DNA from 2 places in the Burkholderia sp. Ac-20345 genome. Region 1 is predicted to be linked to the other one. Evidence: predicted binding sites of a transcription regulator. Region 1 holds the regulator's gene; the other holds the start of a gene.
The links. The regulator LexA, encoded in region 1, represses DNA repair genes until DNA is damaged. The targets are predictions, from matches to a motif close to ACTGTATNNNNATACAGT.
Positions count from the first base shown of each region.

Region 2: a site for LexA is predicted at 1,670-1,687, ahead of G3O06_RS08390 (DUF2471 family protein). Genes of this name have one in related genera too.

Region 1 covers NZ_JAAGPO010000216.1:3,409-10,720, forward strand. The annotation lists gene G3O06_RS40525 (universal stress protein) at 1-484, shown strand, start outside; gene G3O06_RS40530 (DUF2939 domain-containing protein) at 572-1,291, opposite strand; gene G3O06_RS40535 (hypothetical protein) at 1,321-1,656, opposite strand; gene lexA (transcriptional repressor LexA) at 1,683-2,330, opposite strand; gene G3O06_RS40545 (sulfate ABC transporter substrate-binding protein) at 2,595-3,632, shown strand; gene cysT (sulfate ABC transporter permease subunit CysT) at 3,755-4,648, shown strand; gene cysW (sulfate ABC transporter permease subunit CysW) at 4,645-5,595, shown strand; gene G3O06_RS40560 (sulfate ABC transporter ATP-binding protein) at 5,609-6,667, shown strand; gene G3O06_RS40565 (CysB family HTH-type transcriptional regulator) at 6,743-7,312, shown strand, end outside.
Region 2 covers NZ_JAAGPO010000012.1:81,744-89,055, forward strand. The annotation lists gene G3O06_RS08385 (NADPH-dependent 2,4-dienoyl-CoA reductase) at 1-999, shown strand, start outside; gene G3O06_RS08390 (DUF2471 family protein) at 1,201-1,605, opposite strand; gene G3O06_RS08395 (LysR family transcriptional regulator) at 1,771-2,664, opposite strand; gene G3O06_RS08400 (NAD(P)H-dependent oxidoreductase) at 2,751-3,539, shown strand; gene G3O06_RS08405 (hypothetical protein) at 3,690-4,880, shown strand; gene catC (muconolactone Delta-isomerase) at 4,982-5,272, opposite strand; gene catA (catechol 1,2-dioxygenase) at 5,316-6,218, opposite strand; gene G3O06_RS08420 (muconate/chloromuconate family cycloisomerase) at 6,250-7,312, opposite strand, start outside.

The DNA of each region.
Region 1 (7,312 bases):
CAAGATTCTGCTGTGTTACGACGGCTCGCTCGAAGGACGCAAGGCACTGCGTTGCGGCGCCAACCTCGCGATGGACCTGAAGGCCGAGACGCATTTGCTGTCGGTCGTCGATATGCGCTCGAGCATTGCACAGAGCGCGGGGTTGCTGACCGACGTCGCGTGCGGCCGGTTCGAGGAAACCGCGCGCGAAATCCTGCAGGAAGGGGTGAACTGGCTGCGCGAGCGCGGCGTGCAGGCCGAAGGTCATTTCGCGTTCGGCTATCCGATCGACGAAATCGCGAATCTCGCGACGGAGCTGAAGGCCGACCTCGTCGTCGTCGGCCACCGGTGCCGCAGCGGGCTGTCTAGATGGTGGATGGGCTCGGGCAACACGCAACTGCTCGATCGCGTGAACTGCAGCATTCTGGTTGCGTGTTCGTCGGCGGAAGAGCAGAAGGCCGAAATCGCGCGCGAGCGTGAAGCGGCCACGGCGAACGGCAAGTGATCCCATGATTCGCTGACTACCTGACCGGCGCGAATCGCCGGTCAGGCGTCGTGCCACGTCAGTGGCGCGGGCGCTGACCGCGGCCAGTCAAGCGTGCAGGTCGATTGCAGACAACTTCCACGAGAACAGGCCGAAGCGGTGGAATACCGCCGCATAGCGCGTGCCGTCGGCACTGCGCTGGTAGGTCACGATGAATTCGTCGATATTGCGGTAGCCGGCGCTGGTTTGCTGCTGGTGCGGCGCATGCGCTGCGTCGACCGGGCTGGCCGGTGCGGCAACTGCCGGGGGCTGCGATGACGAGGCCGTAGCGGCCGTGTTGCTGCCCGGAGCGGCTGCGCTCGCCGGAGCCGGATTGGCCGCCGGTGCGGCCGGCGTATTGCCCGGGGCATTGCCGCCTGCCGGCAGATTCGACCATTCAGGCGGACGCTCCCCCGGATTGCCACGCGGCGGCAATCCGCTCATCAGCGCGGCCACACCCTCCGGAGTCGCGTACGCATCGACCAGCGGGCCGATCAGAGCCGACCCGATCAGCGCACCGATCACCGCGAACGGATTGTTCTTCTTCACCGCGTCGATCCGGCGCATCAACTCTTCCGTGACCTGCTGCTTCAGGCTGATGCGCAGCGACGGAAAATCGACGTACTCACTGATGGCCTGCGCGTCGCGCGCATCGATCGCCGATTTCAGGCGACCGAGCGCGACGTACGGCGACGCGTAGGCGTAGCCGATCGCCGCAATGATGGCGACGGCCAGCACGACGATCAGCAGGGGCTTGAGCCGCCATGCGCGGCCCGAAGATCCGGTCACGTTGACTCCGGTGCGGGGATGTTCCGCAATCAGAGACCGCCTGGCGTGGCCGATCGTTCCTCTGCGATGCAGTGATCGATCATCCGGCACACGGCATCGATCGTGCCGACCATGATCAGGCGCGAACGGCCGTGATAGACGCGCACCGGCGCGCGGCGGGCGGGTTCGGCGTGATTCAGGCCGGCGTTCAGCGATACCCGCGCGAAAGCGGGGAGCGCCGACGGCAGCAGGGACGCCTGCCGTTCGACTGCGACTTCTTCTTGCACAGGCGCCACCGCGGACAGCGGTGCGCAGGGCGTGCGGCCGCGCAGGTGACGCAGACGGCCGAATTGACGGAAAGGCAGCAGACGGGCAAGGCGTTCCATGATGTTCTCCTCAGCGAGACGGAATGTCAGAGTTCGCCCGAGCGGATCAGCCCGACGGCGATGCCTTCCAGCGCAAATTCCGCGCTGCCGGCCTTGACGAAGATGTTTTCGTAATCCGGGTTCTCCGCGATCAGCTCGAGACCGCCCGGCCGGCGCATCAGGCGCTTGACCGTGACGTCGTCGCCGAGACGCGCGACGATGATCTGGCCGTCCTTCGCTTCCGTGCGCTTCTGCACGGCGAGAAGATCGCCGTCGAGGATGCCGGCGTCGCGCATCGACAGGCCGCGCACTTTCAGCAGGTAGTCGGGCTTGCTGGAGAACAGCGCGGGATCGCACGCGTAATGCTGCGAGATGTGCTCCTGCGCGAGGATCGGGCTACCGGCTGCCACGCGGCCGACGAGCGGCAGCGACAGCTGCATCAGGCCGGCGTGCGGCAGCGTGAACTGGTGCGGGGCATCGTCGATGCCGAGCAGGCGGATGCCGCGCGACGCGCCGGCGGCCAGCTCGATCACACCCTTGCGTGCCAGCGCGCGCAGGTGCTCCTCGGCCGCATTCGGCGAGCTGAAGCCCAGTTCGGCCGCGATCTCGGCACGGGTGGGCGGGAATCCGGAGCGCTCGATCGCGCGACGGATCAAGTCGAACACTTGCTGCTGACGGGCGGTGAGTTTGGTCATGGCTCAACTGTATGGATAGACAGTGAGCTGTATTTTTATACAGTAGTTCGCGAATTTCAAGTGTTACGTGAGGTTCGACGCGATGACGGCGGTTCCGGCGCGATTTCGCGACGTCCGGACGCCGGTTTATCTGCCGCAACCGTCCGTCCCGTCTGCGTTAGCACTTTTGAGTATTAAAAAATGAGGAACGATTATTTTTAATCATGTAACCCGTTCGTTAGACTGGCCCGACATCGCAATACCGACAACACTGGAGAACCAAGGATGGGCAAGCGCAATACGGGGCTGGTGGGCGGAGTGGGCCGCCTGATCGCAACACTCGCGCTGGGCGCGGCGGCGGCGCTGGGCGTCGTATCGCACGCGCAGGCCGATACGACCTTCCTGAACGTGTCGTACGACCCGACGCGTGAGCTGTATCAGGACTTCAACCAGGCGTTCGGTAAGGAGTGGAAGGCGAAGACGGGCGAGACCGTCAACTTCAAGCAGTCGCACGGCGGCTCGGGCGCGCAGGCGCGCTCGGTGCTCGACGGCCTGCAGGCCGACGTCGTCACGCTGGCGCTCGCGTACGACATCGACGCGCTCGCGAACAAGGGTCTCGTCAACAAGGACTGGCAGAAGCGCCTGCCCGACAACGCATCGCCGTACACGTCGACGATCGTGTTCCTGGTGCGCAAGGGCAATCCGAAGGGGATCAAGGACTGGGACGACCTGACCAAGCCGGGCATCTCGATCGTCACGCCGAATCCGAAGACGTCGGGCGGCGCGCGCTGGAACTACCTGGCTGCGTGGGCGTACGCGGTGCACAAGCCGGGCGGCAACGAGCAGACGGCGAAGGAATTCGTCACGAAGCTCTACAAGAACGCAGGCGTGCTCGATTCGGGCGCGCGCGGCGCGACCACGAGCTTCGTGCAGCGCGGGATCGGCGACGTGCTGATCGCATGGGAAAACGAGGCATTCCTGTCGGTCAAGGAGTTCGGCACCGACAAGTTCGAGATCGTCGTGCCGTCGGTGAGCATCCTGGCCGAGCCGCCCGTCGCGGTGGTCGACAAGGTGGTCGACAAGAAGGGCACGCGCAAGCTGGCCGATGCATACCTGAACTTCCTGTACAGCCCGCAGGGCCAGGAGATCGCGGCGCGCAACTACTACCGGCCGCGTTCGAAGAACGTGCCGGCGGAGCTGACGAAGCAGTTCCCGAAGCTGAAGCTGTACACGGTCGACGATACCTTCGGCGGCTGGACGAATGCGCAGAAGACGCATTTCGCGGACGGCGGCGTGTTCGACTCGATCTACAAGCCGCAGTAACGCCATAACGACAGCGGCGCGCCACGACAGCGCGCCGCATCCCCGACGGCTCGCCGGCGCGATTCACTGCGCCGGCGTTTGCGTCGGACCCATGAGCAGCATCGACCCAGCAAGAGCATCCGATGACGACGTACACCTTTCGCAAGCCGAGCGCGCTGCCCGGTTTCGGCGTGACGCTAGGCATCACGGTGGCCTATTTGAGCCTCGTGGTGCTGATACCGCTCGCCGCCACGTTCCTGAAGACCGCGACGCTGTCGTGGGACCAGTTCGTCACCGCCGTCGCGTCGCCGCGCGTGCTCGCGTCGTATCGGCTGACGTTCTCCGCCGCGCTCGGCGGCGCGCTGATCAATGCCGTGTTCGGCTTCCTCGTCGCGTGGGTGCTCGTGCGCTACACGTTCCCGTTCAAGCGGCTCGTCGACGCGATCGTCGACCTGCCGTTCGCGCTGCCGACGTCGGTCGCCGGCATTTCGCTCGCGGCCGTCTACGCGACCAACGGCTGGGTCGGCCAGTATCTGGCGCCGCTCGGCATCAAGATCGCGTTCACGCCGGCCGGCGTGCTGGTCGCGCTGACCTTCATCGGGCTGCCGTTCGTCGTGCGCACGGTGCAGCCGGTGCTCGAGGATTTCGAGCGCGAGCAGGAAGAGGCCGCCGCGTGCCTCGGCGCGTCGCGCTGGCTGACGTTCCGCCGCGTCGTGCTGCCGGCCGTGCTGCCGGCGCTCCTCACCGGGTTCGCGCTCGCGTTCGCGCGCGCGCTCGGCGAATACGGCTCGGTGATCTTCATCGCCGGCAACGTGCCGATGAAATCCGAGATCACGTCGCTGCTCATCATCACGAAGCTCGAGCAGTACGACTACGCGGGCGCGACCGCGCTCGCGGTCGTGATGCTCGTCGTGTCGTTCCTGATGCTGTTGCTGATCAACACGCTGCAGTGGTATCTGCAGCGCCGCACGAGCAAGGGCGCAAGCGGTCCCGCGCCCGCCACCGTCACCGCCGTCGCAGCAGGAGGCCAGCAATGAGCCAGGAGGCCACCGTCGTGCTGAAAACCCCGTCGTCGGCCGCGCAAGGGCGCGCCGCGAAGCGGCTCGACCCCGTCAGCGAGTCGCGCGTCGTGCGCTGGCTGCTCACGGGCATCGCGCTGACGTTCCTCGCGTTCTTCCTCGTCGTGCCGCTCGCCGCAGTGTTCGTCGAGGCGCTGAGAAAGGGCGTCGGCTTCTATCTCGAATCGCTGGCCGATCCCGATGCGTGGTCGGCGATCAAGCTGACGCTGACCGTCGCCGTGATCGCCGTGCCGCTGAACCTCGTGTTCGGCGTGTGCGCATCGTGGGCGATCGCGAAATTCGAATTCCGCGGCAAGGCGCTGCTGACGACGCTGATCGACCTGCCGTTCTCGGTGTCGCCGGTGATCTCGGGCCTCGTGTACGTGCTGCTGTTCGGCGCGCAGGGCTGGCTCGGGCCGTGGCTGCAGGCGCACGACGTGCAGATCATCTTCGCGGTGCCGGGCATCGTGCTCGCGACGATCTTCGTCACGTTCCCGTTCGTCGCGCGCGAACTGATTCCGCTGATGCAGGCGCAAGGTACCGACGAGGAAGAAGCCGCGCGCGTGCTCGGCGCATCGGGCTGGCAGATCTTCCGCCGCGTGACGCTGCCGAACGTGAAGTGGGGCCTGCTGTATGGCGTGATCCTGTGCAATGCGCGCGCGATGGGCGAGTTCGGCGCGGTGTCGGTCGTGTCCGGCCACATCCGTGGCCAGACCGACACGATGCCGCTGCACGTCGAGATCCTGTACAACGAATACAACTTCGCGGCGGCGTTCGCGGTGGCGTCGGTGCTGGCGCTGCTCGCGCTCGTCACGCTCGCGCTGAAGCTGCTCGCCGAGCGCCACCTCGCCGCCGAACTGGCCGGCGCACGCGACACCGTTCCCGCACATGCCGGCCCCGTCGCCGCCGTTTCGTCGAAATCGTAAAGAGGCAACCAGAATGGGTATCACCGTCCGTAACCTTCAGAAGCGCTTCGGCGATTTCACGGCGCTCGACAACGTATCGCTCGACTTCCCGCCCGGCGAACTGGTCGCGCTGCTCGGGCCGTCCGGCTGCGGCAAGACCACGCTGCTGCGCGTGATCGCGGGCCTCGAGCACGCGGACGCCGGCCAGGTCGTGCTGCAAGGGCTCGACGTCGCGTCGGTCGGCGCGCGCGACCGCCAGGTCGGCTTCGTATTCCAGCATTACGCACTGTTCCGCCACATGACGGTCTTCGAGAACGTCGCGTTCGGGCTGCGCGTGAAGCCGCGCCGCGAGCGGCCGTCCGAAAGCGCGATCCGCGACAAGGTGCACGAGCTGCTGAAGCTCGTGCAGCTCGACTGGCTCGCGCAGCGCTATCCGTCCGAGCTGTCGGGCGGCCAGCGCCAGCGCATCGCGCTCGCCCGCGCGCTCGCGGTCGAGCCGAAGGTGCTGCTGCTCGACGAGCCGTTCGGCGCGCTCGACGCGAAGGTCCGCAAGGAGTTGCGTGGCTGGCTGCGTCGTCTGCACGACGACCTGCACATCTCGACGATCTTCGTCACGCACGACCAGGAGGAGGCGCTGGAAGTCGCGGACCGCATCGTCGTGCTGAACCGCGGCCACGTCGAGCAGGTCGGCAGCCCGCAGGACGTCTACGATCATCCGCAGAGCGCATTCGTCTACGAGTTCCTCGGTGCGGCCAACCGGTTGCCGGGCACGGTCGCCGGGCGCGGTTTCGTGGCAGAGGGGGCGGCCGCGCCGATCGAGGTCGACGCCGATTTCGCGGGCCCTGCGAACGCCTACGTGCGGCCGCACGACCTGCAGCTGTGGCCGGTCGGCGAAGGGCACCGCGACGGCATCGCGGTGGACGTGCGCCGTGTGATTCCGCTCGGCGGTTCGGTGCGAGTGGAGCTCGAGGCCCGTGCAGGCGGCGCGCTCGAGGCGGAACTCGATCGCGATGCCTGGCGTGCGCTGTCGCTGCAGGTCGGCGATGGTGCGACGGCCGTGCCGCGTGCGGTGAGGGTGTTTCCCGCGCGTTAACGCCAGAATGCAGGGAAGGGGGCGGAAATTGCTCCGATTCGATAATCAAACAACGACAGCCTAAGAGGCATACCCATGAATTTTCAGCAATTGCGGTTCGTGCGCGAAGCGGTGCGGCAGAACATGAACCTGACGGAAGTGGCGAACGTGCTGTACACGTCGCAGTCGGGCGTGTCGAAGCAGATCAAGGATCTCGAGGATGAGCTGGGCGTCGACATCTTCATCCGGCGCGGTAAGCGGCTGACGGGGCTCACGGAACCCGGCAAGGCCGTGCACCAGCTGATCGAGCGGATGCTGCTCGACGCCGAGAACCTGCGCCGCGTCGCGCGCCAGTTCGCCGACCAGGACAGCGGCCACCTCGTCGTCGCGACGACGCACACGCAGGCGCGCTACGCACTGCCGAAGGTGATCCGGCAGTTCACCGACGTGTTCCCGAAGGTGCATCTCGCGTTGCGCCAGGGCAGCCCGCAGCAGATCGCGCAAATGATCCTGAACGGCGAGGCCGATCTCGGCATCTCGACCGAGGCGCTCGACCGCTATCCGGACATCGTCACGTTCCCGTGCTATTCGTGGCACCACACGGTCGTCGTGCCGAAGGGCCATCCGCTCGTCGGCCGCGAGAACCTGACGCTCGAGGAAATCTCC
Region 2 (7,312 bases), on a different contig from region 1:
GATCACGCGTTCAAGAACAAGATCGCGTCGTGCCTGCTGAATCCGCGTGCGTGCCACGAGACGGAGCTGAAGTACACGCCCGCCGTGCAGCCGAAGCGCATCGCGGTGGTCGGCGCGGGGCCGGCCGGGCTCGCATGCTCGACCGTGCTCGCGCAGCGCGGCCATCAGGTCGACCTGTTCGACGGCGCGGCCGAGATCGGCGGCCAGTTCAACATGGCGAAGCGGATTCCGGGCAAGGAAGAGTTCCACGAAGCGCTGAGCTACTTCGGCCGTCAGGTCGAGCTGACCGGCGTGAACCTGCACCTGAACCGCCGCGTCGACGCGAGCGACCTGATCGCGGGCGGTTACGACGAGATCGTGCTCGCGACCGGTGTCGCGCCGCGTGACCCGAAGATCCCGGGGCAGGACGGGCCGAACGTGCTCAACTACATCGACGTGCTCGCAGGCAAACAGCCGGTCGGCCGGCGTGTCGCGGTGGTCGGCGCGGGCGGGATCGGCTTCGATGTCGCCGAGTATCTGGTGCAGGAGGGTGAATCGCCGGCGCTCGATCTCGAAGAGTGGAAGGCCGAGTGGGGTGTGACGGACCCGGCCGCGACGCGTGGCGGCGTGACGCGTGCGCAGGTCACGGCGCCCGCGCGTGAAGTGACGCTGCTGCAGCGCAAGGCCGCGCCGCTCGGCAAGGGGCTCGGCAAGACGACCGGCTGGATTCACCGCGCGACGCTGAAGATGAAGCAGGTGAAGATGATCGGCGGCGTGAACTATGAGCTGATCGATGCGCGCGGCCTGCACGTGTCGTACGGCGAGCAGCGCACCGATCACGAATTGATCGAAGCCGACACGATCGTGCTCTGCACGGGGCAGGAGCCGCAGCGCGCGCTGCTTGCGCCGCTGCAGGCGGCCGGGCGCTCGGTGCACCTGATCGGCGGCGCGGAACTGGCCGCCGAACTCGACGCGAAGCGCGCGATCGATCAGGGCTCACGGCTCGCGGCACGGCTGTAACGGGCGGCCGCTGCAACGGCCGCCCGGGCGTACGCCGCGTGGCGGCGATCCGCCTGCGCGGCGATTCGTGGCTCACCGCTCGATGCGTCGATTCGCTGGCGCAGGACTGAAATGAGCAGCAGCGCCGGCCGCGTCGCCACGTCACGTGGCGGCGCTATCCCGACAGACCGCGACCGCGAACGCGAACGGCCCTCACGCGGCTCAGGCCGCTTCGGCCCGCTCTTCCTCTTCCGCTTCCAGCATCGCCTTGACGATCAGGTAGATGGCCGGCAGATCGTCATCGTCGCGGCGCCAGTCGACCGGCTCCTCGACATCCGAGGCGACCAGGCGGCTGTCGCGCAGCCGGATGAACGCGTCGACGACGGCCGGATCGTTGCGGTTCAGGAAGCCGGCATTCGAGAATGCCAGCTCTTCGACGTTCAGCAGCGCCTGCCAGCTCATCGTGCGGACGGCCGCGGGATGGGTTCGGCGCCGCAGGCCGAGCGCCCGCTGCGCGGGGCCGCCCGCGACACGCTGCAGATCGACGACCGCCCGCTGCGCGGCGCGCTCGAAGTGGACGGGGTTGAAGCCGGGTTGCTCGGGATCGAATGCGGATGCCTGGAACATGGTCGCCTCACAAAAGTCCGTTCGTCTGTGAATGACGGAATTCGGGTCAAATGGTGCAAAAAGCACTGTAAATATATACAGTGTTTGGTGCGGTTTCAAGCCCCGGATGAAGGATTTTGTGCGACGGCGATCGAAGCGGGCGGCAGCACCGGGCAGGAGAACGATCTACACCGCTGCCGCGATCGTCTCCCGCAACCACCGGTGCGCCGGATCGCGATGCACGCGCTCATGCCACAGCATCGACATTTCATAGCCGGGCACCTCGACCGGCGCTTCCACCACACGCAATGCGGGTACGTCACGCACCAGCCGCTCGGGCAGCATCGCGACGAGATCGGTGCTCGCGACCGCCGACATCACGAACAGGAAGTGCGGCACCGACAGCACGACACGCCGGGCGGCGCCCACCTTCGCGAGCGCTTCGTCGGTCACGCCGAAGAAACCGCCGCCGTCGGGCGACACGATGACGTGTTCGAGCGTGCCAAACTGCGCGAGCGTCGGGCGCCGTTTCAACTTTGGGTGCCCGGCGCGGCCGATCAGCACGTAACGCTCGGCGAACAGCGGCAAGCGCCGCATGCCGGGCGGAGACCCTTCGGTCGTATGGAAGGCGAGATCGATCCCGTTTCGTTCGGCATCCTGCTCGATGCGCGGCGGCACGAGTTCGACGACGGCGAGTCGCGTGGCGGGCGCGGCCGAGCGCAGCGCGCTCAGCGCGGGCAGCACGATCGTCGATTCTCCGTAGTCGGTCGCCGCCACACGCCACGTGTTCGTCGCGGTGACGGGATCGAACGGCGTGGCCGGAATGACCGCACGCTCGACCGCTTCGAGCGCATCGCGCAACGGTTCGCGCAGCGCTTCCGCGCGCGCGGTAGGCCGCATCCCGCGTGGCCCCGGCAGCAGCAGCGGATCGCCGAACACGTCGCGTAGTTTCTGCAGCTGTACGCTGACCGATGGCTGCGACATGTTCAGCTTCTCGGCAGCACGCGTGACGTTGTGTTCGGCGAGCAGCACGTCCAGTGTGACGAGCAGATTGAGATCGAGTCGCCTGAGATTATTCATGGCTATACCTGGGATATCAGGAATTCATTTCAAATATACCGTGGGTGGCGGCATCCTGCAGTCATTCAATCCACGGAGTGACGAACATGAATGTGCTGATCGTGTATGCCCATCCCGAACCGCGTTCGCTGAACGGCGCGTTGCGCGACTTTGCCGTCGAGCATCTCGAAGCGGCCGGCCACACGGTGCAGGTGACCGACCTGTATGCGATGAACTGGAAGGCGGCGTTCGATGCGGACGACGTGGCCGATCGTGCGCCCGACGCGCGGTTCGATCCGTCGCTCGACTCGAAGCGCGCGTTCGCGGCGGGCACACAAAGCGAAGACATCGCACGCGAGCAGGAGAAGCTGAAGTGGGCCGACGCGGTGATCCTGCAGTTTCCGCTATGGTGGTTCTCGATGCCGGCGATCATGAAGGGCTGGTTCGAGCGCGTGTATGCCTACGGTTTTGCATACGGCGTCGGCGAGCATTCCGATACGCACTGGGGCGATCGCTACGGCGAAGGCTCGTTTGCCGGCAAGCGCGCGATGGTGATCGTCACGACGGGCGGGTGGGAATCGCATTACAGCCCGCGCGGCATCAACGGGCCGATCGACGACGTGCTGTTCCCGATCCAGCACGGCGTGCTGTATTACCCGGGGTTCGATGTGCTGCCGCCGTTCGTGATCTACCGGACGGGCAAGATGAACGATGCGCGCTTTGACGAAACGCGTGCGGCGCTCGGCAAGCGTCTGGATGCGTTATGGACCGCGCAGCCGATTCCGTTCCGGCGGCAGAACGCGGGTGATTACGAGATTCCGGCGTTGACGCTGAAGGAAGAAATCGCGCCGGGGAAAGTGGGGTTTGCGGCGCATCTGGTGCACGAGCAGGGATGACGCATGGGCAGGCCCGCGCGAGAAAGCGACGCGCGGGCATATCGACACATGCGCTCGAATCAAGTAGTTTCCGGAGATCGACACGATTCGTCTGCACAATAAGCCGGCACATCCCGCGCACCGAATCGGTCTCGACGGAGAACAACAACGATGACTTCCGAACAACCGGGCCAGGCAGAACCGATTGATGACAACCGCGCCGTCCTGCTGATCGAACTCGAAGCCGGCGGCTATCTGACGGAGGAGCAGGCGGCGCGCGTCACCCAGCGTCTGAGGGACGCACCGGCCGAGCTTCCCGACACCGATTCCGCGCGCAAGATGCTCGACTGGCTGATCGCCGAGGGCTACACGACGGCGGAAGCCGAGGCGAAAGCCACGCATGAACTGCTGGACGGCCGCTACGCGAGCGGCAACGCGAAAATCGTCCTGATGACGGTGCTGGAGGAGATCGATCCGCCCCGGTTCGAACAGCGTCGGAACGAAACGGTCGCATCGATGCAGCGCGAGCAAAAGAAGAAGCAGATGCTGATCGGCTTCGGCGGCCTGGCTGCCGCGCTGGCGGTGGGCGCCTACCTGTTGTGGCCCGCATCGGCGCCCGCATGCAGCGCATCGAGCACGACCAAGGCGCTGAGTGCGCTGATGTTCGGCGCGCGCATGGACATGATGCGCAAGAACCCGATGCAGATGCTGGACCAGGGCAGCATGCCCTTTCCCCGCATCAGCAACCATCGCGAAGTCGGTTACGACGAGGCGAATCAAGTGCGGGGCTGTCTGGCGGACCTGAGTATCGCTGACGAGCATACGACGCTCGGCTATGTGGTCCGGCACGACGACAAGGACAAGAGCGCGTTTGCCGTGCAGATGTTCCCGTCTGAATACGTGACGGCTCGCTACAGTGCGCAGGGCCTCAATCCGAAGCTCGGCGCACCGCTCGGCCGCGACGTCATCAGCACGGCTTTCATGGCGGGTGTCGCACAACTCGACAAGAATGTGTCGGCGCGTTCGCCGAGCTACGGCAAGCCGCTGCCCGGCGACGACGAGCCGACGACGCTGACGAGCAGCGTGCTCGGCGTCATGCCTGCCGCCGACTGCAAGCAGATCGACGGCGACCATGTGTCGTGTCCGTTGCTGATCGATTATCGCGACCGGCTGCTCGGCGCGATCGGCGCGCCGTCGATGCTGCAGTTGAAAGGCGATTTCACGTTCGTCAAGGAGGGCAGCGGCTGGAAAACCGCCGACGATTTCGACAAGACGCTGATGCAGGCGATCGTCGCGCGACGTGTCGCGAAGGTGTATGGCGACGAAGTCGCCGACAAGATGGAGGGGCAGAAGCAGAAGTAGGGCGCGCGGCAACCCGATCCACCGCTGCGGATGACGAAACGAAACGGGCGGCCTGCGAGGCAATCGCAGGCCGCCCGTGTTGTCAGTGCTCGACCGCCTGCTTAGCGATCGTCTTCCCGCACCGATGAAGGATGCCGGCACAGCGCCCGCACTTCCATCTCCATATACGGGAACAGCGGCAACTGGCTCAGCAGGTCATGCAACTGCTGCACGCTTTCGACGTCGAAGATGCTGACGTTCGCATACTGCCCGGCGATCCGCCACAGATGTCGCCACGTCCCTTCGTTCATCAGCCGCTGGCACATCGCCTTTTCTTCCGCCTTCAGCGTGGCCGCCTTGACCGGATCCATATCCGTCGGCAGACGGACGGTCATTTCCACATGAAACAGCATCCTGCACTCCTTGCGTTATCGGTTCGTCGAATCGGAAGGCCGCTCACGCCTGCGCGCGGGCTCGCTCGACGTCGCTACCCGGCACGTCCTGCTTTTCCTTGAGCAGCGAGAAATCGAAGTCGATCAGCGCGAACTGTCCGTCGACGCCATACGGCTTGCCTTCCGCGCCTTCGGCCTGCTTCACCGGCGGGATCAGCCCGTCGCGCGTCGCGAATGCGAAGTCGTCCCACAGATGCGGATCGCCATCGATGTTGATCTGCGTCGTCAGCTTACGATAACCGTCCGCCGAAACGAAGAAGTGAATGTGCGCCGGACGATGGCCGTGGCGGCCGAGCTGGTCGAGCAGTTGCTCGGTCTTGCTGCCCGGCGGCACGCTGTAGCCGACCGGCAGCACGCTGCGGAAGCTGTAGCGGCCTTCGGCATCGGTGCGGATCGAGCGGCGCAGGTTGAACGCCGGCTGCGACTGATCGAAGTACGAGTAGTTGCCGAGATGGTTCGCGTGCCACACCTCGACCAGCGCGTTCGCGATCGGCGAGCCGTCCTGGCCGAGCACCTGGCCGCGCATGATGAGCGTCTGGCCCGGATCGGTGCCGTCGTCGAGACGCGCATGGCCGACCGATTCCGGCGCACCGGCGACATACAGCGGCCCTTCGATCGTGCGCGGCGTGCCGCCCTGGATGCCGGCCTTCTCCTCGGCTTCGTCCATGCGCACGTCGAGGAAGCGCTCGAGGCCGAGGCCCGCGGCGATCAGCCCGAATTCGCGGCCGGCTTCGTTCAGGTAGTTCAGCGCCGTCCAGAATTCGCTCGGCTGCACGTCGAAGTCCTCGATCGTGTAGCAGATGTCCTTCACGATCCGGTTGACGATCGCGCGCACGCGCGGGTTGCCCGGCTTCTCGGCGGCGTCGTCGAAGGTCTTCAGCAGTGCGTCGATGGCTTGCTTGTTCATCTGTGTCTCCGGTTTCGGTTGTCGTGTGGGGTCAGCGGGCGTCGCGTCGCATCCGTTCGATGCGGGCCCAGTCGAAGGTGATGCCGAGGCCGGGCGCTGCCGGCAGGTGCAGCTTGAAATCCGCGTAGCGCAGCGGCTCGACGAGGATTTCCTCGGTGAGCAGCAGCGGGCCGAACAGCTCGGTGCCCCATTTCAGCGAGTCGAACGTGCTGAACAGTTGCGCGGACGCCATCGTGCCGGCCGCACCCTCGAGCATCGTGCCGCCGTACAGTTCGATGCCTGCCGCCGCCGCGATCGACGCGACGCTCGCCGCACCCTGCAGGCCGCCCGATTGCGCGATCTTCACCGCGAACACGTCGGCCGCGCGATCCTGCGCGAGCGCGAACGCATCGACCGGGCCGTGCAGCGCCTCGTCGGCCATGATCGGCACTTGCGCCAGTTGCGTGAGGCGTTTCAGCCCCGCACGGTTGGTCGCTGCGATCGGCTGCTCGACGAGGCTCACGCCGGCTTCCGCAAGGCGCGCGCCGGCCCAGATCGCGTCGGTCTCGCTCCATGCCTGGTTCACGTCGACGCGCACGTCGCCGCGTTCGCCGAGCGCGCGCTTGATCGCGATCACGTGCGCGACGTCGTCGGCCACCGCGTTCGAGCCGATCTTCAGCTTGAACGCGCGGTGCCGGCGGGCGTCGAGCATCGCTTCTGCTTCCGCGATGTCGCGCTGCGTGTCGCCGCTTGCAAGCGTCCATGCGACATCCACCGCATCGGTCCGGCGGCCGCCGAACAGCTCGGACAGCGGCACGCCGAGGCGGCGCGCCTGCGCGTCGAACAGCGCGGTTTCGATCGCGCACTTCGCGAAGCGGTTGCCCTGGAATAGCTTGCGGGCGCGCGCCAGCGCGGCGCCCGGACGCGTCGCGTCCATGCCCTGCAGCAGCGGCGCGAAGTAGGTGTCGATGTTGACCTTGATGCTTTCGGGGCTCTCCTCGCCGTACGCGAGACCGCCGATGGTGGTCGCCTCGCCGACGCCTTCGATACCGTCCGTGCATCGAACGCGGACCAGCACGAGGGTCTGGCAATTCATCGTGGCGACCGACAGTTTG